DNA from 2 places in the Mycobacterium sp. G7A2 genome. Region 2 is predicted to be linked to the other one. Evidence: predicted binding sites of a transcription regulator. Region 2 holds the regulator's gene; the other holds the start of a gene.

Region 1 (14,933 bases), 730 kb from region 2:
CGGCGAGTTGCCGCAGCGTGATGACGTCGCCGTCGGGCACGTCAGGCACGTAATCGGCGATCGTGTCCTCCAGGCCCACCCGACCCTGGTCGGCCAGTTGCAACAGCGCGGTGACGGTGAACGTCTTCGTCAGACTGCCGATCCGGCTGTAGAAACCCGTCTTCATCGGCGCTCGCGTCTTCTTGTCGGCCACTCCGAACGCCCGGACGTAATCCCCGCCCGGACCCCAGATCCCGACAATGGCGCCGGGAACGCCGGCCTCGGTCATCACCCGCTCGACGGCCGCGTCGAGGCGGTTCGTGACGTCGGCGGGCATCGTCGCCGCAGGCGCAGGACTCGCCTGCGAGGTCGTCTCGGGCAGCGGTTCCTCGACCGGCCCCGCGCAACCCACCACGGTCAACAACACCGTGCAGACAACAGACAGGACGCGAAGGATCATCGCGTTCACAGTATTCGTCCCGGTAACCCGCCGGCCGCAGATGGTCCCGGCGTCAGCGGTCCAAGTCGGCGTCGTAGTCCGGGTCGTCCGGCACGTCCATCGACTGCTCGATCAGATCGGCTTCATTGGCCTGCCAGTCCCGGTCGGCTGAGACACGCTCGGCGTCGGGCCACGACTGCTGATCGGAGTCGTCGACCGGAGTGCGCTGCTCGGCCACATCAGCTTCGGGCGCCTCCGGGGCGTCACCGAATTGGCTGCGGTCAGGTGTCGTCATCAGCGTTCCTCCCAGCGATCAGTGACGGGTGTGCGCCTCCACGATAGGCGCGCCCGGCCGGGTACCCACTCGCGCGCCCGGCTGTCGCGCTGCCCGCCGGGTGTCTCGACACGCGGTTCAGCACGGCGTTCACGCGGCACGCCGTTGACCGGGTGGTCGGACCGCGCGATGACCTCCACCGTGCGGCTACCCGTGGCCCGGTTCGGCCCGCGAGGGTCCCGTGCGGTCGGCGCGCTACGTTGCTGGTCTGCTGGTCAGGAAGATTGACTGGTCCAGGTGACTGTCGGGTACTGTGCGTAAACTGCCATGACGACAAGACCGGCCCTCGAACCCGGGCGGGGCCGGCGGACAACACCAGATCCCAGAATCCTGAAGGCGTGCACTTTGCCAGATACAACGAACGGCGCCCCGGGGCTGCAACCCCATTTCGAGGACGTCCAGTCGCACTACGACTTGTCCGACGACTTCTACCGGCTGTTTCTCGATCCCACGCAGACCTACAGCTGCGCATATTTCGAGCGCGACGACATGACGCTCGAAGAGGCCCAGATCGCCAAGATCGACCTGTCGCTCGGAAAGCTGGGGCTGCAGCCGGGCATGACCCTGCTCGACATCGGCTGCGGTTGGGGCACCACCCTGATGCGCGCCGTCGAGAAGTATGACGTCAACGTCGTCGGCCTCACGTTGAGCCGCAACCAGAAAGCCCACGTCCAGAAGCGCTTCGACGAGTCGAGCAGCCCCCGTTCGAAGAAGGTCTTGCTGCAGGGCTGGGAGCAGTTCGACGAGCCCGTCGACCGCATCGTCTCGATCGGCGCGTTCGAGCACTTCGGCCGTGACCGTTACGACGAGTTCTTCAAGATGGCCCACCGGGTACTACCCGACGACGGCGTCATGTTGTTGCACACCATCATCAAGCCCACCGATCAGGAGTTCGCCGACCGCGGCCTGAAGCTGACGATGAGCTTGGTGCGGTTCTCGAAGTTCATCATGGACGAGATCTTCCCGGGTGGTGACCTGCCCAAGCCGACCACCGTCACTGAGCACGCCGAAAAGGCCGGGTTCCGGCTGACCCGCGAACAGCGGCTCCGCGAGCACTACGCCAAGACACTCGACATCTGGGCCGAGGCACTGCAGAAACGCGAGGACGACGCGGTGCACATCCAGTCCCGCGAGGTCTACGACCGCTACATGAAGTATCTGACCGGCTGTGCCGATCTGTTCCGGGACGGCTACACGGACATCTGTCAGTTCACCCTCGCCAAGAGCTGAGTCGCCGGGCGACCCGGCCGCACCAGGACGGGCTGGGGCAGGGGCCCTACCGATAGGAACGGGCCGGCGAACGTGCGGGCAGCAGACGCTACCGGTTGGACTGAGCCGCCCAAGGTGGGGCAGCGGGCTCTACCGGTAGGAACGGGCCGGCTGGCCCGGCTCGCCGCCGCCGGCGTCGCGACGGCGGGCCGCCATTCCGGCGAGCGCCTCGAAGACCACCCGGTGGGCGGCGTTGACCGTCAGTTCGGCGTGGTCGTAGGCGGGGGCCACCTCGACCACGTCGACTCCGACGACGTCGTGCTCGAGGCAGAGTTGCCGCACCATCCGTAGCAGGTCTGCGCTGGTGATGCCGCCCGGCTCCGGGGTGCCGGTACCCGGCGCGTGGGCCGGATCGAGCACGTCGATGTCGACGGAGACGTACAGCTTGTCGGCCTTCGCGAGCGCCTCGGCGACGGCGTCGCGCATGACCTCCTTGAAGCCGCGCTCCCAGATCTCCTGCATCGTGTGCCACGTCATGCGTTGCTCGAGCATCCACTCGAACGTGTCCTGCGGAGGCCAGTAACCGCGCAGCCCGACCTGTACGAAGTGCGAACCCGGCACCGCACCCGACTCGATCAGCCGCCGCATCGGCGTTCCGTGTGACGCCAGGTTGCCCTCGATCTCGTCGGCGGTGTCGGCGTGGGCGTCGAAGTGGACGATGCCCACGTTGCCGTAGCCGTGGACATCGGCCACCGCGGTGGCGGCCGGCCACGTGATCGAATGGTCGCCGCCGAGGATCACCGGAACGATGCCCCGCGAGGCGATCGCGTGCACGCGTTCGCGGATGTTGGCATGGGAGACCTCGGTCTGCCCGTGGGGACAGTAGGCATCACCGAAGTCGACGACCTCGAGCCAGTCGAAGATCTCCAGACCGAGGTCCATGTGGTAGGTGCCTGGTTCATAGGCGGTAGCACGGATCGCGCGCGGCCCGAAGCGCGCTCCGGGCCGATTGGTGGTCGCGATGTCGAACGGCGCCCCCACGATGGCCACGTCGGGCCGCCAGGCGTCCAGCTGGTCGGCCTCGGTGAGGAACGGGCGGTGTCCGAATGACGCCACCCCGGCGTAGGCCAGCTCGAGCTGTTCGATCATTCCCGGCGGCAGTTCGCGACGATGACCGTGATCATGGCCCATCGTCTGACCGTACCGGTCAGCCGCCCGCGTGGCCGGTCAATGCGGTGCGCAGGTGCGCCGGCAACGGGCGTTTGGTCCAGTCCTCGGTGGAGACCACGACGTAGACGTTGTGACCGCGCACCGCGACGCGCTCCTCGGATCCGTCCGACGCTCTCAGCACGGTGAAGCCGATCGTGAAACTCGTCGTGCCGACCCGGGTGCACTCCGCGGTGACCCGCACTTCGTCGCGCCAGCGCACCGAGGCCACGAAGTCGATCTCGCTGTGCACCACCTGGAAGTCGTAGCCCGCCGATATCAGCTGCGGGTACGTCACCCCGATGTGGTCGAGGTAGCCGGTGCACGCCTCGTCGAACCAGGTCAGATAGTGGCCGTTGAACACCACGCCCTGCTGGTCGATCTCGGCGTAGCGCGGGACCACGGGCAGCGAGAACGTGCGCACCTGGATGACCCTAGCGCCCGGGCGCAGGCGAGAATGCCACCGTGGAACTGGTCACGATCGATGACATCCGGAACGCGGCCCGGCAGGTGGCGGGCCATGTGGTGCGCACACCGCTGCTGGAGGCTTCGTGGGGCGATCCAGATCGCCCGCTGTGGGTGAAGCCGGAGAGTCTGCAGCCCATCGGCGCCTTCAAAGTCCGCGGCGCGTTCAATGCGATCGGAGCACTGGTCACCGGTCCCGACCCGGTGAGCGGCGTGGTCGCGTATTCGAGCGGCAATCACGCCCAGGCGGTGGCCTACGCCGCGGCGGTGTACGGGTTGCCTGCGCACATCGTGATGCCCGAGGAGACCCCGGCGGTGAAAATCGACGCGACGCGGCGGCACGGCGCCAGGGTCGTGCTGTGTGCCGCCGGACAACGAGAGATCGTCGCCGAGGAGGTGGCCGCGGAGACCGGTGCGGTGATGATCCCGCCGTTCGACCATCCCCGCGTCATCGCCGGTCAGGGCACGATCGGGCTCGAGATCGCCGAGGACCTGCCCGAGGTGCGCACGGTGTTCGTGCCCGTCAGCGGCGGGGGACTGGCCTCCGGCATCGGTACCGCGATCAAGGCCCTGTGCCCGGAGGCCGTGGTGATCGGGGTGGAACCCGAACTGGCTGCCGACACCGCCGAGGGACTGGCCCAGGGCCGGCGCGTGGACTGGCCCATCACCGACCGGAACCGGACGATCGCCGACGGCCTGCGCTCACAACCGTCGGAACTGACATTCGCGCACCTGCAGAACGTGCTCGACGAGATCATCACGGTCTCCGAGGCTGAAATCCGTTCCGGTGTACGTGAATTGGCGTTCCGGGCCCGCCTGGTCGCGGAGCCCAGCGGCGCGGTGGCACTCGCCGGTTATCGCAAGGTTGCCGCACCCGGCGGACCGGCCGTGGTGATCCTGTCCGGCGGGAACGTCGCGCCGGAGATGCTCGGACAGATCCTGGCTGGCTGAGCCCGCTCGTTTGACAGGTGTGCAATGAGACCCCGGGCCCGGGTAGGGTCACCGGGATCGCGTCGCACGGTCCGCCGGAAGGCTGCGCTGTGGACGCCGTGAAGGAGTATGTGGTGAACGCAGTACTGGGCCTGTCCGTGACGCCGTCAGCGATCGGTGTGGCCGTCCTGGACGGGTCGGTCGACGGCCGCGAGACGTGGGAAATTCGTCCGACGAGCGCGGAGCGGAACCCGATCGAAGCGGTCGCCGCGGTGCGGCGGGCGGAACAACTGCTCGCCGGACGGGGTCGCCGCGTGCGGTCGATCAACGTGACGTGGAGCGACGAGGCCCGTGCCGATGCAGCCGCGCTGGTCGACACGCTGGCCGAATCCTGTCTTGTGAACATCATCGAGGTGCGCCTGCCGGCGGCCACCGATGCGCTGGCGCGCGAAGTCGCCCACGATGCGGGGTACTCGACGACCGCCGTCTGCCTGGTCGAACCGGGTCAACTCGTCGCGCTGGTGGTGAATTCCGCCGACGGCGCGGTGCAGACCGCGGTCAACCACAGCGCGGTCACCGAAGACGACTTGAGCGACTGGCTGAGCATCGTGTTCACCAAGGCGGATCGGACACCTGATGCGCTCGTGCTGGTGGGATCGGCAGAGGACCTGGACGGGCTGGCGCCCGCACTGCAGGATGCACTGAGAATTCCGGTGCTCGTGCCCGCCGAGGCGGCCCTGGCTCTGGCCCGCGGCGCTGCCCTCGCCGGCGCACCGGCTACCGACCTGGGGATGTGGGACCAACTCGATCCCGGCGAGGCCGGCAGGTCGACACGGCGGTCCCGTTCGCTTCACCCGGCAACCCCTGCGGCCATGCTGGCCGCGGGCACTGTTGCGTTCGTCGCGTCGGCGTCGGCTGCGCTGGCACTGCAGTTCACCGCCACGGACGCCGCATCGGCCGAGGCGATCCGTCCGTCGGCTCAGACGTCCGCGGCTCTCACCGGTGCCGCGCCGGTGGAGCGTCCACCGGTCACCGCGCCCGCCCCGCAGCTGCGCCCGCCGTCGTCCGGCGAGGCGGTCGATTCCGCACCGATCGCCGAGGCTGCACCGATCGTCGAAGCTGCCGGGCAGATCGGTGAAGCCGCCGCACCGATCGGTGAGGCGCCGCCAGCTGTCGAGCCGGCGCCCGCCCCAGGGTCAGCACCCGGTTCAGAGTCGGCCCCCGTCTTCGAGGCCGCCCCGGTGGAATTGCCGGTCGCCCAGCCTCCGGCCGAACCGCCCCTGGCGCCTGTCCCGTCCGCGACGCCGCCGGAAATGATCCCTCCGCCGGTGCCCGAACAGGAGCCTGGGCTCATGCAGCGCATCCGCGACCGGCTGGCCGGGATCGGTAACGACGACGCCGCACCGCCGCCCCCCGCACCGGTTCCCGCCCCACCTGGCGCCCCACTGCCACCGCAATAGCGCGTGGCCGCAAACCGGCGTCACTGCCAATACTCTCGGTGAGGTGATCGGAGCCGTCTCACCCCCAGGTCCCACGACGACGCGGTTCGTGCTGCGGTTGGGCATCGTCTGCTCGGTCGTGGCGGCGGTGCTCGTGGTGGCGACAACCTCACGCTGGGGCCTGTGGTGGCGCCTGATCACGTTCACCTATCAGGCCAACCTGTTGGCGGCGGGCTACTACCTGTGGACGCTGGTCTACCCACGCGCAGAGAGGCGAGTCGGCTTGCGCGGCGCAATCGTCCTCTATGTGGTGACGGCTGGGCTGATCTGGAATCTCTTTCTGACCGGCCACAGCATGGGGTACACGGTCGCGAATCTTCTGTTGCACGTCGTGGTTCCCGTGCTTGCGCTGGCCGACTGGATGCTGGTCGGGCGCGGAGTCGCGCGCGTGACATGGTGGCAGCCGCTGGTGTGGCTCATCTATCCGAGCGCCTACCTGGTGCTCGCGCTGCTCGTCCTCAATACCGCGGGTAGGCGGGCACCGTATTTCTTCCTGGATCCGGCGACAGTCGGGGCCGCCGCGGTCGCCGTCAACGTCGGCGCACTCGCCGCCTGCGTGCTCGCCCTGGGGTACGCGTTGCTGGCGATACACCGGTCTGCTGTCGCGTCACACCGCGATGCGGTGTGAAACGTCGACGATGCCCGATCCGATAAACGCACCGAGACACTTTTCGATCAGTCGCCCGACCTGCGTTTTCGTCAGCGGGTCGGCGCCACGAACTAGGATGGCAACGTGTTGAGCACCCACCCGCAGCACACTCTCCGACGTCGAGTGAGCATGCGTCACCTGGCCGCGGTGATCGGTGCGCTGACTGTGATGAGCACCCTGTCGACCGCGCTGCCCGTCGTCACCGCGTCCGCCGGCTCGACCCAGCCGGGGCCCGTGTCCGGTGTGTCGCCCCAGCCCGGTCAGACCGTCGGCGTGGCGCACCCGGTCACGGTCACGTTCACCGAACCGGTGGCCGACCGCTCGGCCGCCGAGTCGTCGATCACGGTTCGCCCGGTCGGCGCGCCCGCGACGCCGGGATCGTTCACGTGGCTCGACGACGACGTCGTCGAGTTCACCCCGACCGAGTTCTTTCCCGCACACACCCCGATCACCGTTTCGGTCAACGGGCTGAAAAGTAGCTTCGAGACCGGAGCCTCAGTGGTCAGCGTCGCCGACATCGACGCGCACACCTTCACCGTCAGCATCGACGGCGAGGTCGCGCGCGAGATGCCGGCGTCGATGGGCAAGCCGAAATTCCCGACTCCGACCGGCTCCTTCACCGCACTCGGCAAGGAGCGGTACGTCACGTTCGACTCCCGGACCATCGGCATACCGCTCGACGACCCCGAGGGATACCTCATCGACGGCGAATATGCGGTGCGGGTGACGTGGGGCGGCGTGTATGTCCACTCGGCGCCGTGGTCGGTCGGGTCGCAGGGATACGCCAACGTCAGTCACGGCTGCATCAACCTCAGCCCGGACAACGCCGCCTGGTACTTCGACACGGTGCGGGTCGGCGACCCGATCATCGTGCAGGCTTGACCGTCAGCAGGCCGCTTCGATCCGGAAGTTCGCGGAGACGGCATTGCCCGGTTCGTCAGCAAACGAGCCGTCCGCGGTGCCGGTGATGACGTAGCGTCCGTCGCGGCCACTGACCCGCGCGTCGCCGATGTTGTCGTTCCAGAAGGAGCCGGTGAATCCTTCGAGGTCACGGAAGTTCACCGAGGACGCCGAGATGTCGCTGCCGGTCTGCAGGACAGCGGTGAAACCGCTGTCCTGGTCGGGTGTCTCGATGTACCACGTGGGGCCGGTCTGGTGGCAGCGCACGGCGCGGACGCCGGAGTCATTGCCGTCGATGCTGACCGTTGCAGTGGTGCCACCCAGCGCCGGTTCGGGCGCCGAACACGCGGCGATCCCCAGCACGGCGATCCCGGCACCCGCGACGCCTGCGACCTCTCGGATCCTCATGGCGAAAGACTCTATGCGCTCGACCCTCTCGACCGGCCAGAAATGCGCGCCCAGCGCCCTCTATCGGCCAACAGCACGCGCCCAGCGCCCTCAACCGGCCATCAGCGCGCGCTTGACGCCTCCAGGCTCGGTCGTCCCGGCTCAGTTACACGGGGCTCAATGCACCATCACGGCCTGCCACCACGCGTGGTCAGTCAGCCGTGCGGCCGTGTGTCTGTTCGGCGGTGAGGCGATCAGACGCTCAGGCGGCTTGGCCGTCTGGGGGTGCGGGTCCGCCGGGTTGGCCGGGGCTACTGGATTCGTCGGGGTTGTCAGGTTCGCCGGGGTCGGCGTAGCCGTTGCATTCTTCGGGTTCGCCGGCGTTGTCGCTCGGCGATGGTTCGGTCAACCGATAGTCGATCGGTTTGCCGTCGATCAGTTCATGGCCGATCGGCTGGCAGTCGCTTGGTTCGTGACCGCTGGGCTCGTCTGCGATCAACTCATAGTCGATCGGCACGTCGCCGGTCAGTTCATGGTCGATCGGCTCGTCGCCGGTCAGCGCGTGGTCGATCAGCGCGTCGTTGATCAGCTCATCGCGGGGTTCGTCGTCGATCAGTTCATAGTCGATCGGTTGGTCGTCGAGCAGCTCGTCGGTGATCGGTTGGTTGTCGCCGCATTGGGTGTCGTTCGGCGGGTCGGAAGGGCGGTTTTGGGCACGGTCTGATTCCGCGCCATCGCCCTGCAGGCCGACGCCGGGATCGCCCGAACGCCTCGATGTCGAAGGGTTCGCTGGCTGCTGGTCGGGGGGTCGTAGGAGTCGTTCGGGGCGGTGGTAGGTGTTGATGCGGGTTTGGCCGGTGTCCAACGCTGGTGGGGGGATCCATTCGACTTCGCCGCGTTCGTTCATCCGGGTGCTCCAGCCCTCGGGGCCGACGGCGCGGTTGTCGGGTCCACAGGCCAGGCCGAGTTCGTCGACGTTGGTGTTACCGCCGTCGGTCCAGTCGGCGACGACGTGATGGGCTTGGCTGCCGTAGGCGCCCACCGTGCAGCCGGGTTTGGTGCAGCCCCCGTCGCGGGCGATCAGCATGATCCGCTGGGCGGGGGAGGCAACCCGGCGGGCCCGAAACAACGCCAGCGCCGACCCGGTGGCCTTGTCGAACACCGCCAGGCTGTGATGGGCGTGGGCGGCCAGGCGGATCACCTCGGCGATCGGGAGGCGGGTGCCCCCACCGGTGACTCCGATCCCGGCCCGGGATTCCAGATCTTGCAGGGTGGTGCGGATGATCACCGACACCGGCAACCCGTTGAGCTGGCCGAGCTGACCGCTCATCAGCGCGATCCGCAACACCGCGACCAGCGCATCATGCTGGCGCTGAGCCAGGCTGCGGTGGTCGTTGTCGATCTGGGCCTGCGACGGCGTGCCGGAGACGCAGGGTTGCGGGTCGTCGGGGTTACACATGCCCGGGGCGGCGTACTTGGCGAAGATCGCCTCCAGCAGCGCCCACGCCTCGGGGGTCAGTTCCCCGCTGATCGGGGTCATCGCATCGCCACGCTGCTTACCCTTGCTCAGTCCGCGGCGGCGGGCGCGTTCGGTGTCGTCGGGTTCGGGACCGTCCTGATCGAGCAGGAACAACGCCAACTCCGCGGCATCGCTGACGTCCTTGGGTCCGGCCCCGGCCGCCAGGCGCACCAGATCGGTTTCGAACTCCTCACGGGTCGCGGTGTCGACGAAACCGGGCAGCTTGGCCACCGCCTTGGCGATCACCACCACATGCTCAGCGTTGATCACACCCTGGGCCTGCGCGGCCGCGGTCGCCGGCAGCACCGGTGGCAGGGTTTCCCCGACGAGCGACTGCCGCGGCCCCAGCAACGCCGCCTCACCCAACCGCCGCCCCGCCTCGGCGGTGGAGATCCGCCACCGCACCGCCAGCACCTGATTCCACGATTTGGCGCCCATCTCCTTCGCGGTGGTCTCGACCTGCAGACGCGCCAACAACCGATGCCGCAACGCCGGCAGCTGACACCACACCGTTTCCAACTCATCCAGGGCGTCGACCAGATCCGCACGACCCAGCAGATCCACCCCAGCACCGGCCGCCTCATCAACCGCGGCGCGCACCGCTGCGACCGCCTCCGACAAGACCCCGACATAAATCGAACATACATTCGACCACTGACAAAAACGGGTGCCGGAGAATCCGATGTATCAGGACAGCGGTGACAGTTCTGCCTCAGGACATCGGTGACACTCCGGGATAGGACATCGGTGCCAACCGACCTTTCGGCCCTCGCCGATGCGTCCCCGTGGAGAGCGTGCCGCCCATCACCACATGGGGAGGCAACAATTGTGGCCCGTGCAGCCTCCGCGCAGAAGGGTCACCGCTGCCGTGTTGCCGACTTCACCGAGGTCGTCATTGCAGAGGCCCACCGAGGTTCCTTCGATATCGCATGGGCGTCACACCGGCGCCGCGCTCGAGTCCAAACCGGTTCAATGCGCTACCGGACAGCCACCCTTGCCGGTGTAGTCGACATGCCAATGCTTGATCCCGTTCAACCAGCCCGAGCGCAGCCGGTCCGGCGGTGCGATGGCCGACAGGTCGGGCATGTGGTCGGCGATGGCGTTGAACATCAATTCGATGGTCATGCGCGCCAGGTTGGCGCCGATGCAGTAGTGGGCACCGGTTCCGCCGAAGCCGACGTGCGGATTCGGATCTCGCAGGATGTTGAACGAGAACGGATCATCGAAGACGTCCTCGTCGAAATTGGCCGATCGGTAACTCATCACGACCCGCTGACCCTTCTTGATCAACGTCCCGGACAGTTCGTAATCCTCGATCGCTGTGCGTTGAAACGACGTCACAGGTGTCGCCCATCGCACGATCTCGTCGACGGCGGTGCTCGGCCGGTCCCGCTTGAACATCTCCCACTGATCCGGATGCTCGGTGAACGCCACCATGCCGTGGGTGATCGAATTGCGGGTGGTCTCGTTGCCCGCGACCGCCAACAGCACCATGAAGAAGCCGAACTCGTCGTCGGAGAGCTTGTGGCCCTCGACGTCGGCTTCGATCAACTTGGTGACGATGTCTTCGCCGGGCTGCTCGGCTCGCTGGGCCGCCAACTGCATGGCGTACATGATCAGCTCGGTCGCCGCGTTGCGATTGTCGTAGTGAGCGAACTCGGGGTCATCGTCGCTGACCATCTGGTTGGACCAGTCGAAGAGTTTCTTGCGGTCTTCAACCGGTACGCCGAGTAGTCCGGCGATCGCCTGCAGCGGCAGTTCGCAGGACACCTGTTCGACGAAGTCGCCGCTGCCTTCAGCCGCCGCGGCCTTGGCGATGTTCTGGGCCCGCTGGTCGAGATCCTCGCGAAGCCGTTCCACGGCGCGCGGAGTGAACCCGCGGGAGACGATCTTGCGAAGGTGCGTGTGGTGCGGTGCGTCCATGTTGAGCAGAACGAACTTCCCGGTTTCACGCTGCTCCTGCGTGGAGCCGGCCGGGTAGCGGGGGAGCGCCGTGTTCTCCAGGCTGGAGAACACGTCGCTACGCTTGGATATCTCCTTGACGTCCCGGTGCTTGGTGACGACCCAGTACCCACCATCGTCGAATCCGCCGTCACCGTATGGCTGTTCGTTCCACCAGATCGGGGCGCTGCGCCGCAACTGGGCGAGTTCCTCGACCGGCAGGCGATCGCGGTTGAGGTCGGGATCGGTGAAGTCGAATCCGGGCGGGAGGGTGGGAGTCGGCATGCGTGAGCTCCTTAACCGTCGGAGAGGCCTTAACAAATTGCTACACCACAGTCCCGGGTCGATGAGCCGAGTTCGGCGAAGTGCGGCCAAAGTCTGCTCGGAGATGTAACGAATTCGGCGCCGCTGGGGAATCACCCGATGAGATCCTCTGAAGAACCCGCAGAGCCCTAGGGGGAACCGGTGAAGTTCGAGTTCGTCGCGAAGACGCTGTCCGTCCTCGGTGGCGCCGCCGTGGTGGGTCTGTTGGCGGCCGCCCCCGCACTTGCCGATCCTGCGCCGGCGCCGGCACCGCCTCCTGCGCCGCTCTACGCCGAGGCGGCCGGGCCCGTGCCCGGCCCGGCCCTGGATGCCGTGGTCCCGGCACCTGGCGCTGCGAGCCCCGCACCTGACGCCGTGAGCGCGGCAGCCGGCCCTGCGGGTGCACCGGCCGTCTCAGTCGCAGCGCCCGCCCAGGCGCCCGCTGAGAGTGTCCCGCACCTCGCCAGCCCCGAGAACCTGCCGCCCGGCACCAGCACCACGCCGCCGGCAAGCACCTCCCGGCTCGGCTACCTGCGCGATCTGTGGCATGCCATGCAGACCCAGGAAGTGAGCGGCAGCGACGCGCTGCTGCTGCTCACCCAGCGCCCCATGACCTCGACGCCGAAGCCTGGCATGTCTGCCGGACCGCAGTCGGCCCCGCCTGCCCCGGCTCCGGCCGTTGCCCCGGCACAGGCCGCCCCGCCGACCCCGGTCGTTCCCCAGCCAGTCGTTCCCTAGCCCGGTCGTACCCTAACCGGCCATTACCGACCCCGGCCATTACCGACCCCGGCTCTTACCGACCGTGGTCGTTTTCTAGCCCCGGCTTCCGCCCGGTGCCGCGAGGGCCCGTGCCGGCTCGATCCGCGCAGGCACGTGCTTGTGCCATGGAGTCCCCGCGTAGGCGTCGCGCCACCCCACCGACGTCAGCGCATTGGGCGCCACACCGGGGGCTCGAGCAGATCCGTCGTCGTCGACGAAGTCGACGCCGTAGCCGTTGGGCAGCGAGGCATGTCCGGGTTGCATCGCGGCGCTGATCTCCACGGTCGCCTCCGCCCGGCCGGTCGCCGTGGTGATCAGCGCGCGGCTGCCGTCCGCCAGCCCGAGTTCGCGTGCGTCCTCTTCACTGATGCGCAATGCGCCGTCCGTGTCGCGGGTGCGCCAGGCCGGGTCTCGGATGATGTCGTTGGCGGTGAAGGCCCGCCGCTCACCGGCCGACAAGACGATCGGGAACTCAGAACTCGTCAAGCCGATCGGTGCAGCGGCCAGCGCTCGCGTGTCGGCGAGCAACGCGGGGATCTCCAGCGCTATCTTCCGGTCTTCATGAGAGATGAGCGCGAAATCGTCCTCGTACTCGTGGACGGTGAACGTCACCCCTGAGCGGCCCGCCAGGATGGCGTCGAACAGCGCGTTACCGTCGGCATGCCCGGCGCGCCGGACCGCCTCGGGATAGGTCATGGCAGCCTTCTGCGCCAGCCCCCACAGCGCGGCCGCACCCGAAAGTCCTTCCGGCAGAGCCGGTCCCAGTGTTTCGTAGAGCACAAAGGGCAGCACCTTACCGAGGCCCGGGTTTTCGCCGACCGCGGTGAGAAATGCTGCGGTGAAGTCCGCACGGCTTCGCTGGGCTGCTGCACGCAGCGGCGCCAACTCCGCGTCACCGACGACACCCGAAGCACGCATCAGCCGGGCCCAGATCTCCGGTTCGGGCAAAGTCCCCGGCAAGGGCTCCATCAGACGGTGCCGAAGGTGGAAGGTGTTGTGCGGGAATTCCAGATTGAAGAACGTCGCCTCGGCCTTCTCGAACTGCGAGGCCGCAGGCAGCACGTAGTGGGCCAGTCGAGCAGTCTCGGTCATGGCCACATCGATGACAACGAGCAACTCCAGCTCGCCCAGAGCGCGACGCATCATGCCGGAGTCGGCCACGGAATGCGCCGGATTGCTGCTCTCGACGATCATGGCGCGAAACCGGTCGGGGTGATCGGTCAGGATCTCCTCGGCGATGACGTTGCTGGGCAACAACCCGCCGATGACAGGCGCTCCGGTCACCGGGGTTCGGCCCACCCCGCCGGCACGGAACAGAGGCGCGAACGACGAGTGCAGATGCTGCCCGCCGCGTTTGGCGAAGTTGCCGGTCAGGATCCACAGCATCTTGTTCAGGTAGGAGCACAGCGTGCTGTTGGGCGCTTGCTGCACGCCGAGGTCTTCGAAGACCGCGACGCTGGTGGCGGTCGCAATGCGCCGCGCAGCGGCGCGCACCAGGTCCGCCGACACGCCGCTACGCTGCGCGTAATCGTCGACCGGCACCTCGGCGAGCACTGCGCGTACCGCGTCGACGCCGGTGACATGTTCGGTGAGAAACGTTTCGTCGCAGAGGTTCTCCTGTACCAGAACCCCCGCCAACGCGGCCAGACACCATGCGTCGGTCCCGGGCCGCACCCGGAGATGGAAGTCGGCCATCTTCGCGGTCTCGGTGACGACCGGATCGATCACGACCATGGACCTGGTCGGATCCTTGGCGATGTCGTTGAGCACCACCCGGGCGCGCGGGAAGCTCTGGGACATCCACGGGTTCTTACCGACGAACACCGACACCTCGGCATGTTCGAATTCGCCACGTGTGTGGTTGCCGTACAGTTGCGCATCGACCCAGTGCTCGCCGGTCTTCTCCTGCGCCAACGCGTTCGAGCGGTAGTGCGACCCGAGCGCCTTGAGGAACGCGCCGCTGTAGGCACCGCCCAGATGGTTGCCCTGCCCACCGCCGCCGTAGTACAGAATCGTGTTGCCGCCGTGGGTGTCGGCGATTCCGCGGAATCCCGAGGCGATCTCGGCGATCGCGGTGTCCCAGTCGATCTCGGTGTAGGTGCCGTCCGCCTCCCGACGCATGGGGGAGGCCAGTCTGTTGCGGTTGTTCTGGTAGTGATCCAGTCGCAACGCCTTGTTACAGGTGTAGCCGCGCGAAGCCGGATGGCTTTTGTCTCCCCGGATCCGAGCCAGAGACCGGTCGTCGACGTCGACGACGATGCCGCAGTTACATTCACAGAGGATGCAGGCGGTGGGTTGCCAGGCGCGGTCGTGGTCGGTCATCGCGATTCTCGATTCGTTCGGGCGGAAGGCGTTTCGGCGACGATCAGCGAGCGCAGCTGGGCATGCACGGCCTCGACCGGCTCGAGGTCTCG
Region 2 (14,933 bases):
TCGCCCGCGAAATCGACCCCGGGGCCCGCGCCATGGTCGTCGCGATCCTGGTGTTCGCCCTGCTGGCGAGCTTCGTGCTGCCGCACACCGGATCGACTCGGGGATTCGATGTGCTGGTCGGTACCGACGCCGCGGCAGACAGCGCCATCGCGCTGCCCTCGCGCGTCTTCACCTGGATCGTGCTCGTCTTCAGCGTCGGCTTCTCGATCCTGGCGCTGGTGACCCGCAGGTGGGCGCTGGCCTGGATCGCACTCGCCGGTTCCACGGTGGCCTCGTTCCTGGGCCTGCTCGCGGTGTGGTCGCGCCAGACCGCGGCCGAGGGCTACCCGGGGCCGGGAATCGGGCTGATCGTGGCGTGGGTTGCGGTCATCCTGCTGACCTACCACTGGGCCCGGGTCGTCGCGACCCGATCAGCGCTGCTGCTGGCCAGCGAGGAGCACCGCCGCCGGCTTGCCGCCGAACGCCAGAAAGAGGGCCTGCTCGACCGGTTCGGCGACGCCGACGACGACAATCCCGAGCGCGGCTGACGCTCCGCCGTCCGGGCCCGCACGGGCCGTGTTTTCTGGGCCCGCACGGGCCGTGCCCGGCTAGCTCTTCTTCCTGCCCAGCGCCTCAGCGGCCGCATCGGCCCACTGCCGCCACTGCTCGGCGCTCGCGCGGGCCTGCTCGGCGTCCTTGGTTCTTCCAGCGGCCGCCGCCTTCTCGGCCTGACGTTCGAACTGCTCCGCGCGCTCGCGGAACTGGTCTGCCCGCGCCTGGGCCTCGGGATCGACGCCGCCGGTGGGGGCGTCCCGAACCTTCTTCTCCACCGCGCGCAGCCGCCGTTCGAGGTCGGCGCCGCGCTCGCGGGGAACCTTGCCGATGGCCTCCCACTTGTCGGCGATCGCGCGCAGCGCGGCACGGGCTGCGTCGACATCCGAGGTGTCCAGACGTTCGGCCTCCGCCAGCAGCGCCTCTTTGGCCTGGGCGTTGGCGCGGAACTCGGCGTCCCGCTCGGCGGTCGCCGCATTGCGCGCCGAGAAGAACTTGTCCTGGGCGCCCTTGAAGCGCCGCCAGAGGGCGTCGTCGACGTCCTTGGCGGCGCGGCCGGCGGCCTTCCACTCGGTGAGCAGGTCGCGGAACGTCGCCGCAGTCGGACCCCAATCGGTGGAGTCGCACAACTCCTCGGCCCGCACGCACAATGCCTCCTTGGCCTTCCTGGCCCCCGCGCGTTCCCGGTCCAACTCGGCGAAGTGCGAACCGCGACGCCGGTTGAACATCTCGCGCGCGGCCGAATAGCGCTTCCACAGCGCGTCATCGGTCTTGCGGTCCAACCCCGTGACCGTCTTCCACTCCTCGAGGATCGCGCGCATCCGATCCCCGGCGGCTTTCCACTGCTCGGAGTGTGCGGCCAACTCCTCGGCCTCGGCGGCCAGCGCCTCTTTGCGGGCGGTCAGTTCGGCGCGCAACTCCTCGCGCCGGGCTTTCTCCTGCTGGCTGGCGAGGTCGGCCTGCTCGATCACGGCCGCCAACCGCGCCGCCAGCGAGTCGACGTCACCGAGCACATGAGCGGTCGGCAGGGTTTCGGCCAGTGCCGACGCCGCCGAGCGCACCTTGCGGGCATCCCCGGTGCCGGCGACCAGACGCTGCTCGAGCAGGACGACCTCGGTGTGCAGGTCATCGAAGCGACGGCCGAAGTGGGTGAAGGCGGCTTCGGCGTCGCCGGCCTGCCAGGAGCCGATGTTGCGTTCACCGGAAGACGTGATCAGCCAGACCGTGCCGTCGGCGTCCACCCGTCCGAATCGGTGCGGGTCGCTCGTGGGAACCACGGTGACCGGGACCGGTGCGGCCGGCGCGGCGGGCTGGGGACCCGGACGCGCCGCCCCGGGCTTGGGTTTGGCCAGGGCTGCCGGCGACGGTCGGCGGCCCGGCGTCGCCGAGGGGATCGGCGGGGCGTCCGTGTCGGGTGCCTCGGTGTCCTTTGCCGAGCCCGGTTCGGTGATCGTCATGGTCGGTTACCTCGTGCCCTCCGCGCGTCATCCGCGCACCTGCCGCGCAGCGCGGCGCCCGTCAGCTGGTCGGGAACACCTCACCACGAGTCGCCGTGGCGAGAACGCTCCTGGTAGCTATTGAAACAGGTCGCGCCGCTCTGCGCCCATGCCTTGGCGATGGCGCCTGGCAGGGTCCGGTGCACAACGGGGGGAGGTCGTCGGTGGCGAAAGCGGATATCGCCGTCCTGCTCGCCCTCGGCGCCGCCTTCTTCATCGCGATCGGCGACGTCCTCCACCAGCGTTCGGCCCTCGACGTGACCGACGAGCCGGTCGGGCACCTGCAGCTGTTCACCCGGCTGCTGCGCGACGGCCGCTGGTGGCTGGGCACCGCGGTGGCTGCGGCCGGCTTCGGGCTCCAGGCTGCCGCGCTCGCTTTGGGGTCGGTGCTGCTGGTGCAAGCGCTGCTAGTCACGTCGCTGCTGTTCGCGCTGCCGATCAGCGCCCGGCTCGCACACCGCCGGGTGACACGCTGGCAAGGCCTGTGGGCCGTCCTGCTCGCCGGATCGGTCGTCGTCATCGTCACCGTCGGCAACCCCACGGCGGGGCAGACGCGGGCCTCGGTCGAGACCTGGCTGGGCGTGCTCGCCGTGCTGGGCCCGGTGCTGGCGCTGTTCCTCGTCGGTGCGCGCATGTGGTCCGGGCCCACCAGCGCGGTGCTGCTGGGTGCGGTCTCGGGCACCTTGTGGGGCGTTTTCGCGGTGCTCACCAAGTCCGTGGTGCATCGGCTCGACGTCACCAGCTGGGCCGGTGCGCTGGAGCTGATGCGCACTCCCGAGCTCTATGCGTGGGCCGCCGTCGCGGTGGCGGGCACCGCGTTCCAACAGGCCTCGTTCCGCGCCGGGCCGATGACGGCGTCCCTGCCCACCATGACGGTCGCTGAACCGATGGTCGCCGCCGTGCTGGGTGTCGTGGTCCTCGGCGAGTCGTTGCGTCCCGACGAATCCGGTTGGTTCGTGCTGATCACAGCGGTGGCCGTGATGGTGGTTTCCACGGCGGCGCTGGCACGCGGCGAAGCGGCTATCCGACCACCGCCGTGACATGGGCGGCTAGGTTGGTGCGCGTGCTCAGCGCCGTCGTCCTCGTCCCGTCGGCACCCGTGATGATCGCTGAACTGGCCGGTGCCGCCGCCACCGAGACCGCCGATCTGCGTGCCGCGGCGGTGTCCGCGGCGCGGGGTCTGCCGCCGCGCTGGGTCGGTGTCGGGGTCGCGTCCGAGGACGCCGTGATAGCTCCCGACGCAGTCGGTACCTTCGCCGGATACGGCGTGGATCTGCCGGTTGCGCTGTCCGCCGCAGCCCTCGGCGGTCAACCCGCGAGGCTGCCGCTGTGCGTGCTGGTCACGGCCTGGCTTCGCGGCACGGCCAACCCGGCGGCCCGCGCCGAGGTGCACACCTACCGCGGGGACCACCCGGCGGAGGCGGCCGTGGCGCTGGGACGGCGGCTGCGCGCCGCCCTCGACGCGTTCGACGAACCCACCGGCGTGCTGGTGGTCGCCGACGGTGCGAACACGCTGACCCCCGCCGCGCCGGGGGGATACGACCCCGACGCGCTCGCCGGCCAGCACGCCCTCGACGATGCGTTGGCCGGCGGCGCCGCGTCCGCGTTGGTCGGGCTCAGCGAGAACGCTGTGGGCCGGGTGGCCTATCAGGTGCTCGCCGGTCTCGTCGCCCCGGCGCCGCGATCGGCCGACGAGCTCTACCGCGGCGCTCCGTACGGCGTCGGCTACTTCGTCGGCCGCTGGACGCCGTGACCGCCGTGCGGCCGCTGGCACTGGTGGGCCCCACCGGTACCGGCAAATCGGAGCTCGCGTTGGCGGTGGCCGATCGACTGGCCGGGGAACTGCCGGTGGAGGTGGTCAATGCCGACGCGATGCAGCTCTACCGCGGCATGGACATCGGCACCGCCAAACTGCCTGTCAGCGAACGGCACGGCGTGCCCCACCACCAGCTTGATGTCCTCGACGTGACCGAGACGGCGACCGTCGCGCGCTATCAGCAGGCCGCGGCCGCCGATGTCGATGCGATCGCCGCCCGGGGGGCGCTGCCGGTGATCGTCGGCGGGTCGATGCTCTACATCCAGTCGCTGCTCGATCAGTGGTCGTTCCCTGCCACGGATCCCGTCGTGCGGTCCCGCTGGGAACAGCGGCTCGCCGAGATCGGGGTCGCCGCCCTGCACGCCGAACTGGGTCGCGTGGACCCCGCCGCGGCAGCGTCGATCCTGCCCACGGACGGCCGGCGGATCGTGCGGGCGCTGGAAGTGGTGGAGCTGACCGGCCGGCCGTTCGCCGCGTCCGCGCCGCGCATCGGCATCCCACGCTGGAACACCGCCATTATCGGGCTGGACTGGGACACCGCCGCGCTCGACGATCGGCTGGCCCGGCGCACCGAGCGGATGTTCGAGGCCGGTCTGGTCGACGAGGTGCATGTGTTGCTCGACCGCGGGCTGCGCGAGGGGGTCACCGCGGCTCGGGCGTTGGGTTACGCGCAGGTCCTCGCCGACCTCGACACCGGGGGAGACGGGTCCGGTGCTCGTGAGCCGACGTTCGTCGGCACCCGCCGTTACGTCCGCCGCCAACGCTCCTGGTTCCGTCGCGACCACCGCATCACCTGGCTCGACGGCGCTTCGGCCGACAACGTCGAGGTGACGCTGCGGGTGTGGCGGGACGTATCCTGAACAGGTGAAGTTCGCCAAAGGGCACGGCACGGAGAACGACTTCGTCATCCTGCTCGATGAGCCCGCCGCCGTCGCGCTGGCGCCGTCCGCGGTGGCCGCGCTGTGCGATCGCCGACGGGGGCTGGGCGCCGACGGAGTGCTTCGCGTCACCACGGCCGGTGCCTTGCTGTCGGCCGGTGTGCTCGATCGCCTGCCGGACGGCGTCTCCGCCGGGGACTGGTTCATGGACTACCGCAACGCCGACGGGTCGTCGGCGCAGATGTGCGGCAACGGGGTGCGGGTCTTCGCCCACTACCTGTGGGTGGCCGGGCTGGAGCGCCGGCGCGAGTTCGTGGTCGGCTCGCTGGCCGGGCCCCGGCCGGTCGAAATCCGTGCCGTCGACGCCACGTTCGCCGACATCAGCGTCGAGATGGGCAAGGCCAACCAGTTCGGCACCGGTACCGCCGTGGTGGGCGGCCGGACGTTCACCGGATTGGCGGTCGATGTCGGCAACCCGCACCTGGCCTGCGTGGACGCCGCCCTGACCGCTGACGAGCTGGCCTCACTCGACGTCGCGGCACCCGTGCGCTTCGACGCCGGGCAGTTTCCCGACGGGGTCAACATCGAAGTCCTCACCGCCGCCGTGGACGGCGTGGCCACCATGCGGGTGCACGAGCGGGGCGTCGGCGAGACCCGGTCCTGCGGAACCGGAACGGTCGCGGCGGCCGTCGCGGCGCTGGCTCATCGCGGGGATGCCACCGGGGCGCTGCAGGTGCGCATTCCCGGTGGACAGGTCACCGTGACCGTCACCGACGCCAGCAGTTTTCTGCGGGGTCCGTCAGTGCTGGTCGCGCAGGGCGAACTCGCCCAGGAATGGTGGCAGGCCCAGCAGACGTTAAACGAGGTGCATGAACAGTGATCTCCGTGCGAACCTTGATTCGCCTATGACCCACCCCGACTTCGTCCACCACACCCCCAGCGCCGGTGAGCTGGCGCTCGACGACCGCACCGCACTGCGCCGGGTGGCCGGCCTGTCCACCGAACTGGCCGACATCTCCGAGGTCGAGTACCGCCAGCTACGTCTGGAACGCGTCGTGCTCGTCGGCGTGTGGACCGAGGGCAGCGCAGCCGACGCCGACGCCAGCCTCGCCGAATTGGCGGCGTTGGCCGAGACTGCAGGCTCCGAGGTCCTCGAAGGCGTGATCCAGCGTCGCGACCGGCCCGACCCCGCCACCTATATCGGCTCGGGCAAAGCCGCCGAATTGCGCGACATCGTCGCCGCCACGGGCGCCGACACCATCATCTGCGACGGTGAACTCAGCCCGGCCCAGCTCACCGCGCTGGAGAAGATCGTCAAGGTCAAGGTCATCGACCGGACCGCGCTGATCCTCGACATCTTCGCCCAGCACGCGACCAGCCGCGAAGGCAAGGCGCAGGTGGCGCTGGCCCAGATGGAGTACATGCTGCCCAGGCTGCGCGGCTGGGGCGAGTCGATGTCGCGGCAGGCCGGCGGCCGTGCAGGCGGTGCCGGCGGTGGGGTGGGCACCCGCGGCCCGGGTGAGACCAAGATCGAGACCGACCGCCGCCGCATCCGCGAACGAATGGCCAAGCTGCGCCGCGACATTCGTGCGATGAAGCAGGTCCGCGACACCCAGCGCAGTCGTCGCGTCGCGAGCGACGTCCCGGCGGTGGCGATCGTCGGTTACACCAACGCCGGCAAATCCAGCCTGCTCAACGCTCTGACCGGTGCGGGTGTACTGGTCGAGAACGCGTTGTTCGCCACGCTCGAACCGACCACGCGCCGTGGGCAATTCGCCGACGGCAGGCCGTTCGTGCTGACCGACACGGTCGGCTTCGTGCGCCACCTGCCCACCCAGCTGGTCGAGGCGTTCCGCTCGACGCTCGAAGAGGTCGTCGGCGCCGAATTGCTCGTGCACGTGGTGGATGGCTCGGATGTGAACCCGTTGGCCCAGATCAATGCGGTACGCCAGGTGGTCAACGAGGTGGTGGCCGAATACGGCATCGCACCACCGCCAGAATTGTTGGTGGTCAACAAGATCGACGCAGCCGACGGTCTCACGCTGGCGCATCTGCGGCGTGCGCTGCCTGACGCGGTGTTCGTGTCGGCACACACCGGCGACGGACTGGGGCGGTTGCAGTCCCGGATGGCGGAGTTGGTCGAGCCGCGCGACACAGTGGTGGATGTCACCATCCCGTACAGCCGCGGGGAACTCGTCAACCGGATCCACGCCGAAGGACGCGTCGACGCCGTCGAACACACTGAGGCCGGCACCCGGATCAAAGGACGGGTGCCGATGTCGCTGGCGGCGGGCCTGGCGGCCTTCGCGACATTCTGACCAGTGCGAATAGGGTGCCGGCCCGGCTGTGCGGTAGGGTTGTCGACGTCGGCTGCGGCAGAACAGTGTTGACACCACCGCAGGTAGGCACCCGCCTCTGAACGCCGACATCAGATCATTTCCCACATCACGTGGCGTGGCGACATTCGCCACCGTGTGCGCACTACCGCTGGACGAACTTCGTCGCGGTCAGCCGGGCACACACCGCCCGAACGCCGGAAAGGCACACATGACCACCCACACCTTCGCAGATCTCGGCGTGCCCGCACCTCTGGTGCGCGCGCTGGCCGCCAACGACATCACCACACCGTTTCCCATCCAGGCCGCAACGCTGCCCGATTCACTGTCGGGCCGTGACGTCCTCGGCCGCGGTAAGACCGGCAGCGGCAAAACGCTGGCGTTCTCGATACCGCTGGTGGCCGCGCTGAGCGAACACCGCAGCCGGCCGAACCGGCCCACCGGCCTGGTGCTGGCCCCCACCCGGGAACTGGCCACCCAGATCACCGCTGTGCTGCAGCCCTTGGCTTCGGCCAACGGATTGAGCGTCACCACCATCTTCGGCGGGGTGTCCCAGAACAAGCAGGTCGCTGCGTTGCGCGCGGGCGCCGACATCGTCGTGGCATGCCCGGGGCGCCTCGAGGACCTGATGCGGCAGAAGCTGATCAGCCTCGACGACGTCGTGACGACCGTGCTCGACGAGGCCGACCACATGGCCGATCTCGGCTTCCTGCCCGGCGTCACCCGCATCCTGGCGGCCACCCCGGCCGGCGGACAGCGGCTGCTGTTCTCGGCCACGCTGGACAACGGCGTCGACAAGCTGGTGCGACGCTTCCTCTCCGACCCCGTGGTGCACTCGGTCGACGAGGTCAGCGCTCCGCCGGCGGCCATGACCCACCACGTCTTCCACGTCGGGGGAGTCCAGGCCAAGAAGGAGCTGGTGCACCTGCTGGCCTCGGGGACCGGGCGCCGAATTCTGTTCATGCGCACCAAACATCAGGCGCGCAAGCTCGCCAAGCAGCTCACCGAATCGGGAGTGCCGTCGGTGGATCTGCACGGCAACCTCTCCCAGCCCGCCCGCGACCGCAACCTGGCAGCGTTCAGCAGCGGGTCGGCACGGGTTCTGGTGGCCACCGACATCGCGGCCCGCGGCGTGCACGTCGACGGCGTGGAATTGGTCGTACATGTCGACCCTCCGATGGAGCACAAGGCCTATCTGCACCGGTCGGGGCGCACCGCGCGTGCCGGCAGCGACGGTGACGTCGTCACCGTGGTGCTGCCCGAGCAGCGCAGAGACACTCAGCACCTACTGCGCAAGGCCGGGATCTCGGTGCGTCCACAGGAGGTCACGGCCGAGTCCGCACAGGTGCAGGCGCTCGTCGGCGACATCGCGCCGCTACGCGCCCCGGCGCCGAATCCCGCTCCTGCGGCGAAGAACTCCGGCGGTGCGCCGCGCACGTCCGGTCCGCGCCGAAACGGAGGTGGCCGTCGGCGTCGGCCGCGTAACACCGGGGCGCGGGCGGCGACCGCCACCTCGTAGACGTCCTGGCTCGACGCATCACACCGCGGGTCGGCGCTTCTGCGCCGGCCCGCGGTGGCGTCGCCTCAGCGAAATTCGATCGTCGGACCGAACTTACGGTCCTGTGAACGCACGCCGGGGCTCGACCAACCATCCGGTTGGATGGGGTACGTTGACAGACACGTCTGTCAAACGTCCGTACCGACGATGGAGGACATCACCATGGGCCTGGGAACCGACAAGGCGGCCCCCGTCATCGCTTATCAGCGCACCCTGTTCGAACCCGAGCACGATTTGTTCCGAGAATCGTTCCGCGCGTTCCTCGAGCGGCATGTCGCCCCGTACCACGAGCAGTGGGAGGCCGAAAAGCTCGTCGACCGGGGGGTGTGGTTGGAAGCCGGCAAACAAGGTTTCCTCGGTATGGCCGTTCCCGAGGAGTACGGCGGCGGCGGCAACCCCGACTTCCGCTACAACACCATCATCACCGAAGAGGTCACGGCCGGCCGCTACAGCGGCCTGGGCTTCAGCCTGCACAACGACGTCACCGCGCCCTACCTGATCCGTCTGGCCAACGAGGAGCAGAAACAGCGCTGGCTGCCGAAGTTCTGCACCGGCGAACTCATCAGCGCCATCGCGATGACCGAGCCGGGCACCGGTAGCGATCTGCAGGGCATCAAGACCCGCGCCGTCAAGGACGGCGATCACTACATCCTCAACGGTTCGAAAACGTTCATCACGAACGGGATTCACTCCGACCTCGTCATCGTCGTCGCCCAGACCGACCCGGAGAAGGGCGCGCTGGGCTTCTCCCTGTTGGTTGTGGAGCGCGGCATGGAGGGGTTCGAGCGAGGCCGAAAACTCGACAAGATCGGTCTGGACGCCCAGGACACCGCGGAACTGTCCTTCACCGATGTGCGGGTCCCCGCGGCGAACCTCCTCGGCGAAGAAGGGCAGGGGTTCATCTACCTGATGCAGAACCTGCCCCAGGAACGCATCAGCATCGCGATCATGGCGGCGGCGGCAATGGAGGCCGTGCTGGACCAGACGCTCCAGTACACCAAGGAGCGCAAGGCCTTCGGCAAACCCATCGGCAGCCAGCAGAACAGCCGCTTCCTGCTGGCCGAACTGTCCACCGAGGCCACGCTCGTGCGCATCATGGTCGACGAATTCATCCGGCTCCACCTCGATGAGAAGCTCACCGTCGAGCAAGCCGCGATGGCCAAGTGGTACTCCACCGAAAAGCAGGTTCACCTGATCGACCGGTGTCTGCAACTGCACGGTGGATACGGGTACATGCGCGAGTACGACGTCGCCCGCGCGTTCCTGGACGCGCGGGTGCAGACGATCTACGGCGGCACCACCGAGATCATGAAGGAGATCATCGGCCGCAGTCTCGGCGTCTGAGCAGGTCGGAAACACGGCAGATTCTTGTGCTGGACCGGCGAGGTGGCTTGGTTATCGGGGTCTGCTGACGCACAGTGAACGGACGCGGTAACTTTCTCAGAATTTCTCGAGGGACGCACCGAGGACTTCGAGACACCGTCGCCGACCGCGGGGAGGATCAATGAGCCGGCAGCCGCTGGTGCGCCTACGAATGCTCGGTCGTGCGACGATCGCGGTGGTGGGGGTCGCTACGGCCTTCCTGCTGGCACCCGTCGCCGCCGCCCAGCCCGAAGCCGAGGCCGATGGCGCCATCACTGCGGCGTGGCAGGCCAGCGGTGGTGATACCGGTCCGCTGGGAGCGAGAACCGGCGGCGTCTACCCGGCCGGCGACGGGTTCGCGCAGAACTTCGTCTCCGGTGTCATGTTCTTCACCCCCCAGACGGGGGCGCACTACATGCAGGGCGCCATTCTGGAGAAGTACGAGTCGCTGGGCGGCGCCGCCGACAGCGACCTTGGCTTCCCCACGATCGACGAGGGGCCCGGGCTGGCTCCGGGCAGCCGTAACAGCACGTTCAGCGCGCCGGACAACCCGGTGATCTTCTGGACCCCCGAGCACGGAGCCCGCGTGGTGCGGGGGCCCATCAACGCCGCATGGGACCAACTGGGTGGATCGACCGGTGCGCTGGGCGTGCCCGTCGACGATGCCACCTACGACGGATCAGTGGTCAGTCAGGATTTCGCCAGCGGAGCGCTGTCGTACGACTCCAGCACCAAGACCTTCACCACCGAGCCGCCGGAGCTGGCCGACCAACTGACCGATGTGGCCGTCCCCGACGACCCGGTTTCGGCGATCAACGCAGCGCGCCGCGCCGCCGGCGGTCCGCTGGGCCCGCTGGGAGAGGCCCAGGGCGAGCCCTACGAGATCGGCGACGACGGCTGGGGCCAGGACTTCGTCAACGGCAAGATCTTCTACACCCCGGAGACCGGTGCGAACGTGGTGACCGGACAGGTCCTGGCGAAATACGAGAGTGTGGGCGGTCCGCAGGGTGATCTCGGGTTCCCGGTGACCAGCGAGAGGGACGGTGGGCTGGAGCCGGCAAGCCGGATGAGCCAATTCGCCGCCGACGACGACCCGGTCATCTTCTGGACTCCCGACTACGGCGCTGTGATCGTGCGCGGCCCGTTGAACGCGGCGTGGCAGGAACTCGGCGGAGCGACCGGGGAGCTGGGCGCCCCGGTGGCCGATCAGACCCAGGACGGCGACGTCATCACCCAGCGGTTCGCCAACGGATCCATCTCGTGGAACACCGCCTCAGGTCAGTTCAGCACCGACCCGGCGAGCTTGGCCTCGCAGTTGGCCGGCTTGGAGGTGCCGGGCCAGGAAGCCCCCGCTGCCACTGCGACACCGCAGGCCTCCGACGCCGACGAGGGCACCGGATTCCGGTGGAGCTGGTGGTGGTTGCTGGCCATCGTCCCGATCCTGCTACTGGTCGCGGTGGTGGCCTTCGCGGTGATGCGGAACCGCCGCCGTGACGACTCGCCCGGATTCGCCGACGAAGAGGACGACGACGCCAGGTATGTGGCCGCGCCCGCCGGTGAGCGGCGAGACGACGGGTACGGCGGCGAGGACGAGTTGTTCGGCGACCTGTACGCCCGCGAAGGGTTGGGATCGCTGACCGCGGCACCCGTGTCGTCGGAGAGCGCCCACGATGTCTCGACCCCGCTGAGCTTCTGGAGTACCGCCGGGGCGGCGCGCCCCGACGATGCCGAGCAGGAGGATCCCGACGCCGTCGACACTGCGCCGACGATGATCCACACCCCCGACGAGATTGCACCGCCTGGCGAGGTGGCGACCCCTGACGAGCCGGACGCGTACGAACACGTTCCCGCACCTGCCGTCGCGGCGGAGTCCGATTTCGATGACGAGTACGACGAGGACTTCGATGACGAGTACGACGACTTCGCCGGGGGGGACGCGATCGGCGAGCCCGAGGCGAGCGACGAAGCAGACGCGGTCAACCACGCCGACGCGGTCAACCACGCCGACGCGCGCTACGAGGCGGACGCCGTGGGCGGCCCCGAACCGGCGGCGGATCGCGAGTTCTACGCCGACGAGGTGCCCCCGCCGGGGCCCGTCTTCGAGCGTGATCCGTTGACCGATACCGGTCGGCACGCGCGGATCGACATCGACGAGCCGTCTCCCCTGGGAACAGCGCTGCACATGGGGCTCGATGATCCACGCGAAGTGCCGGGCGGCTACCCGGTGAAGGCAGACACCCGATCGGGTCTGTACTGGGTGCCTGACAGCCCCGAGTACGGCGACGTGGTCGCCGAAATCTATTTCGCCAGTGAGGAGATGGCGCGCACGATGGGTTTCGTGCGCGCCGGATAGGTCCGCCTCGTCACACCTTGCGGATGACGGTCACGACTTTGCCGAGGACCGCGGCGTCATTGCCCGGGATGGGCTCGAACGCCGGGTTGTGCGGAAGCAGCCACACCTGGCCGCGGGTTCGTTTGAAGGTCTTCACCGTGGCCTCACCGTCGATCATCGCCGCGACGATGTCGCCGTTGTCGGCGACGTTCTGCTGACGGACGACCACCCAGTCGCCGTCGCAGATGGCCGCGTCGATCATCGACTCGCCGACCACCTTGAGCAGGAACAGCGAACCTTCCCCGACCAGTTCCCGGGGCAGGGGGAACACGTCCTCGACGGCTTCCTCGGCCAGGATCGGGCCACCGGCAGCGATGCGACCCAGCACCGGGACGAACGTCGGTTCCGGGAGCGAATCGGAACCGGCCACGTCGGTGGTGACGACCGGTGTCGCCGCGTCGTCGGCACCCCGTACGTCCACTGCGCGGGGGCGATTGGGATCGCGGCGCAGATACCCCTTGCGCTCCAGGGTGCGCAGCTGGTGGGCCACCGATGAGGTGGAGGTCAACCCGACCGCGTCGCCGATCTCTCGGATGCTGGGTGGATAGCCGCGGGTGGTCACCGATGTCCGGATCACGTCCAGGATGGTGCGCTGACGGTCGGTCAGGCTGGTGTCGCGGTCACGGGGTGCCTCGGTGCCGGCCGTGCTGTCGCTGTCGTCGCTCATGTGCCCGAATCTAGACCGTCACGGCGACAGAATCAAACATGTGTTCGACGCGTGTCGGGCCCGCGGAACTTGTCGGTGGGGTGGCCTAGCGTTCGCAACGGTTCGATCACATGTTCTATCCATCGAACACATGATCGACTATCGTTCGAACACAAGAGCGAATCCGAACCGCGAGGGAAGGGCAGTGAAGATGACGATCACCCCGGAGTACGACACCTGGAGCCGTCTGGAGGCCGGGCCCGCGTACGAGGCGACGTGGCGACCGGCCGGCCATGCCACGCCCCGTGAAGTGCCGGGTGCGTTCCGTCCGCGCCGACGCGCGGTCTCCGCGCACCGTACGCGCCGCCCCGCCGGGTCGGCGATGCGGTACCGGGGCACCGGAGTGCTGCTGTCGCGGGCCTCGCATCGGCCGCGGCCCATCACGCCCTTCACCACGGTGCTGTTGGCGGTCGTCGCCGGCGCGATCACACTGTGGCTCGGCCTGGTCGCCCAGGCCGGGGGCGTCGTGGGCGAGACCGCCGAGGCTCCGCCGAGCCGGCTGGCAGTGGTGCAGGTGCAGGCGGGGGAGTCGTTGCAGCAGATCGCCCAGCGAGTGTCGCCGGACGCCCCGGTGTCGGAGGTCGTCGACCGTATCCGGCAATTGAACGAGCTGGAGTCGGTTGCCGTCGACGCCGGTCAGACCCTCATCGCCCCGGTCGGTTGAGGGGGAACTCGCCATGACTGGCACCTGGCGCCGCCGTGACGCGCCGCTGCCGGCTCGTACTCGCTGCATGACCGCCGGTCCGGTGGCGGGCCGACCAACTCGGGCGCAGGTAGTCTCGATGGGGTCCGAAGTGGTTGTCCGTCGGTGTGGCGAAGGAGCGGTGATGCACTGTCCGTTCTGTCGTCATCCTGATTCGCGGGTGGTCGACTCGCGTGAGGCTGACGAGGGCCAGGCGATCCGGCGACGCCGTGCGTGCCCGGAGTGCGGGCGGCGATTCACGACGGTCGAAACAGCGGTTCTCGCCGTCGTCAAGCGCAGTGGTGTCACCGAGCCGTTCAGCCGCGAGAAGGTCATCAGAGGTGTGCGGCGCGCCTGTCAGGGCCGCCAGGTCGACGACGACGCCCTGAACCTGTTGGCCCAGCAGGTCGAGGACGCGGTGCGCGCGACGGGTTCGCCGGAGGTCCCCAGCAACGAGGTCGGCCTGGCGATCCTCGGCCCGCTGCGCGATCTGGACGAAGTGGCCTACCTGAGGTTCGCATCGGTGTATCGCTCGTTCTCCTCGGCTGAGGACTTCGAGCGGGAGATCCAGGCGCTGCGGGCGCATCGGAAGGTCCCGGCGCCGGGCTGACCCAACTGTGGTGGGCCCGTCAGTCGATCTGACGGACGTGGTCCTCGACGACGCGGCCGGCCACCTTGACCCACCCCTCTGGGGTCCATGTGGTTTTGATGACCGATCCTCGACCCTGGACGATGGTGAGATCTCGGCTCAGATATTCAGTCATGCGGACTGCGGCAGCGCCGGTGGCCTCGTCCTCGGTGATGCCGAGGCGGGGCGCGAACATCCTCGATCTGATCGACCCGGCTTCCCGGTCGATCCAGGTCCACAGATAATGCTCGGCGTCGTCGCTGTAGTCCTCGGGATCGGCGGCCGACAGTTCGTCGGCGGTGGCGAAGTCGTAGATGGAGAACGCGGGAGCCCACTCCGCGCGGGCGCTGACCGACGCGAGTTCGCCTTCGTAACCGATCTGCACGATCCCGGCGGGCACCTGCAATGTCTTGACCGGCGTACCGCGTTGGTGCAGCCACCACGCCGCGCCGACGGTCGGGTGTCCGGCGAACGGCAGCTCGGTCGTCGGAGTGTGGATGTGCGCCTGGGTGGTGTGCGTTCCTGCCGCCGGCATGGTCACGAAAATG

What was found. Region 2 encodes LexA, which represses DNA repair genes until DNA is damaged. Its sites were predicted from a motif close to CGAACANNTGTTCG; they were not measured.
Region 1: a site for LexA is predicted at 10,153-10,166, ahead of ACEWX3_RS14280 (HNH endonuclease signature motif containing protein). Genes of this name have one in related genera too.

Annotation. Positions count from the first base shown of each region.
Region 1 covers NZ_CP169251.1:2,954,459-2,969,391, reverse strand. The annotation lists gene ACEWX3_RS14330 (serine hydrolase domain-containing protein) at 1-436, opposite strand, end outside; gene ACEWX3_RS14325 (hypothetical protein) at 492-713, opposite strand; gene ACEWX3_RS14320 (cyclopropane mycolic acid synthase family methyltransferase) at 1,098-1,982, shown strand; gene speB (agmatinase) at 2,112-3,152, opposite strand; gene ACEWX3_RS14310 (acyl-CoA thioesterase) at 3,169-3,591, opposite strand; gene ACEWX3_RS14305 (threonine/serine dehydratase) at 3,633-4,583, shown strand; gene ACEWX3_RS14300 (hypothetical protein) at 4,697-6,022, shown strand; gene ACEWX3_RS14295 (Pr6Pr family membrane protein) at 6,066-6,689, shown strand; gene ACEWX3_RS14290 (L,D-transpeptidase family protein) at 6,840-7,592, shown strand; gene ACEWX3_RS14285 (lipoprotein LpqH) at 7,596-8,018, opposite strand; gene ACEWX3_RS14280 (HNH endonuclease signature motif containing protein) at 8,260-10,137, opposite strand; gene ACEWX3_RS14275 (cytochrome P450) at 10,486-11,742, opposite strand; gene ACEWX3_RS14270 (hypothetical protein) at 11,923-12,498, shown strand; gene ACEWX3_RS14265 (molybdopterin-dependent oxidoreductase) at 12,574-14,841, opposite strand; gene ACEWX3_RS14260 (TetR/AcrR family transcriptional regulator) at 14,838-14,933, opposite strand, start outside.
Region 2 covers NZ_CP169251.1:3,686,775-3,701,707, reverse strand. The annotation lists gene ACEWX3_RS17580 (hypothetical protein) at 1-527, shown strand, start outside; gene ACEWX3_RS17575 (DUF349 domain-containing protein) at 588-1,988, opposite strand; gene ACEWX3_RS17570 (DMT family transporter) at 2,192-3,067, shown strand; gene ACEWX3_RS17565 (hypothetical protein) at 3,091-3,780, shown strand; gene miaA (tRNA (adenosine(37)-N6)-dimethylallyltransferase MiaA) at 3,786-4,703, shown strand; gene dapF (diaminopimelate epimerase) at 4,708-5,601, shown strand; gene hflX (GTPase HflX) at 5,627-7,039, shown strand; gene ACEWX3_RS17545 (DEAD/DEAH box helicase) at 7,269-8,576, shown strand; gene ACEWX3_RS17540 (acyl-CoA dehydrogenase family protein) at 8,778-9,959, shown strand; gene ACEWX3_RS17535 (hypothetical protein) at 10,120-12,330, shown strand; gene lexA (transcriptional repressor LexA) at 12,341-13,036, opposite strand; gene ACEWX3_RS17525 (LysM peptidoglycan-binding domain-containing protein) at 13,227-13,739, shown strand; gene nrdR (transcriptional regulator NrdR) at 13,903-14,367, shown strand; gene ACEWX3_RS17515 (PhzF family phenazine biosynthesis protein) at 14,387-14,933, opposite strand, start outside.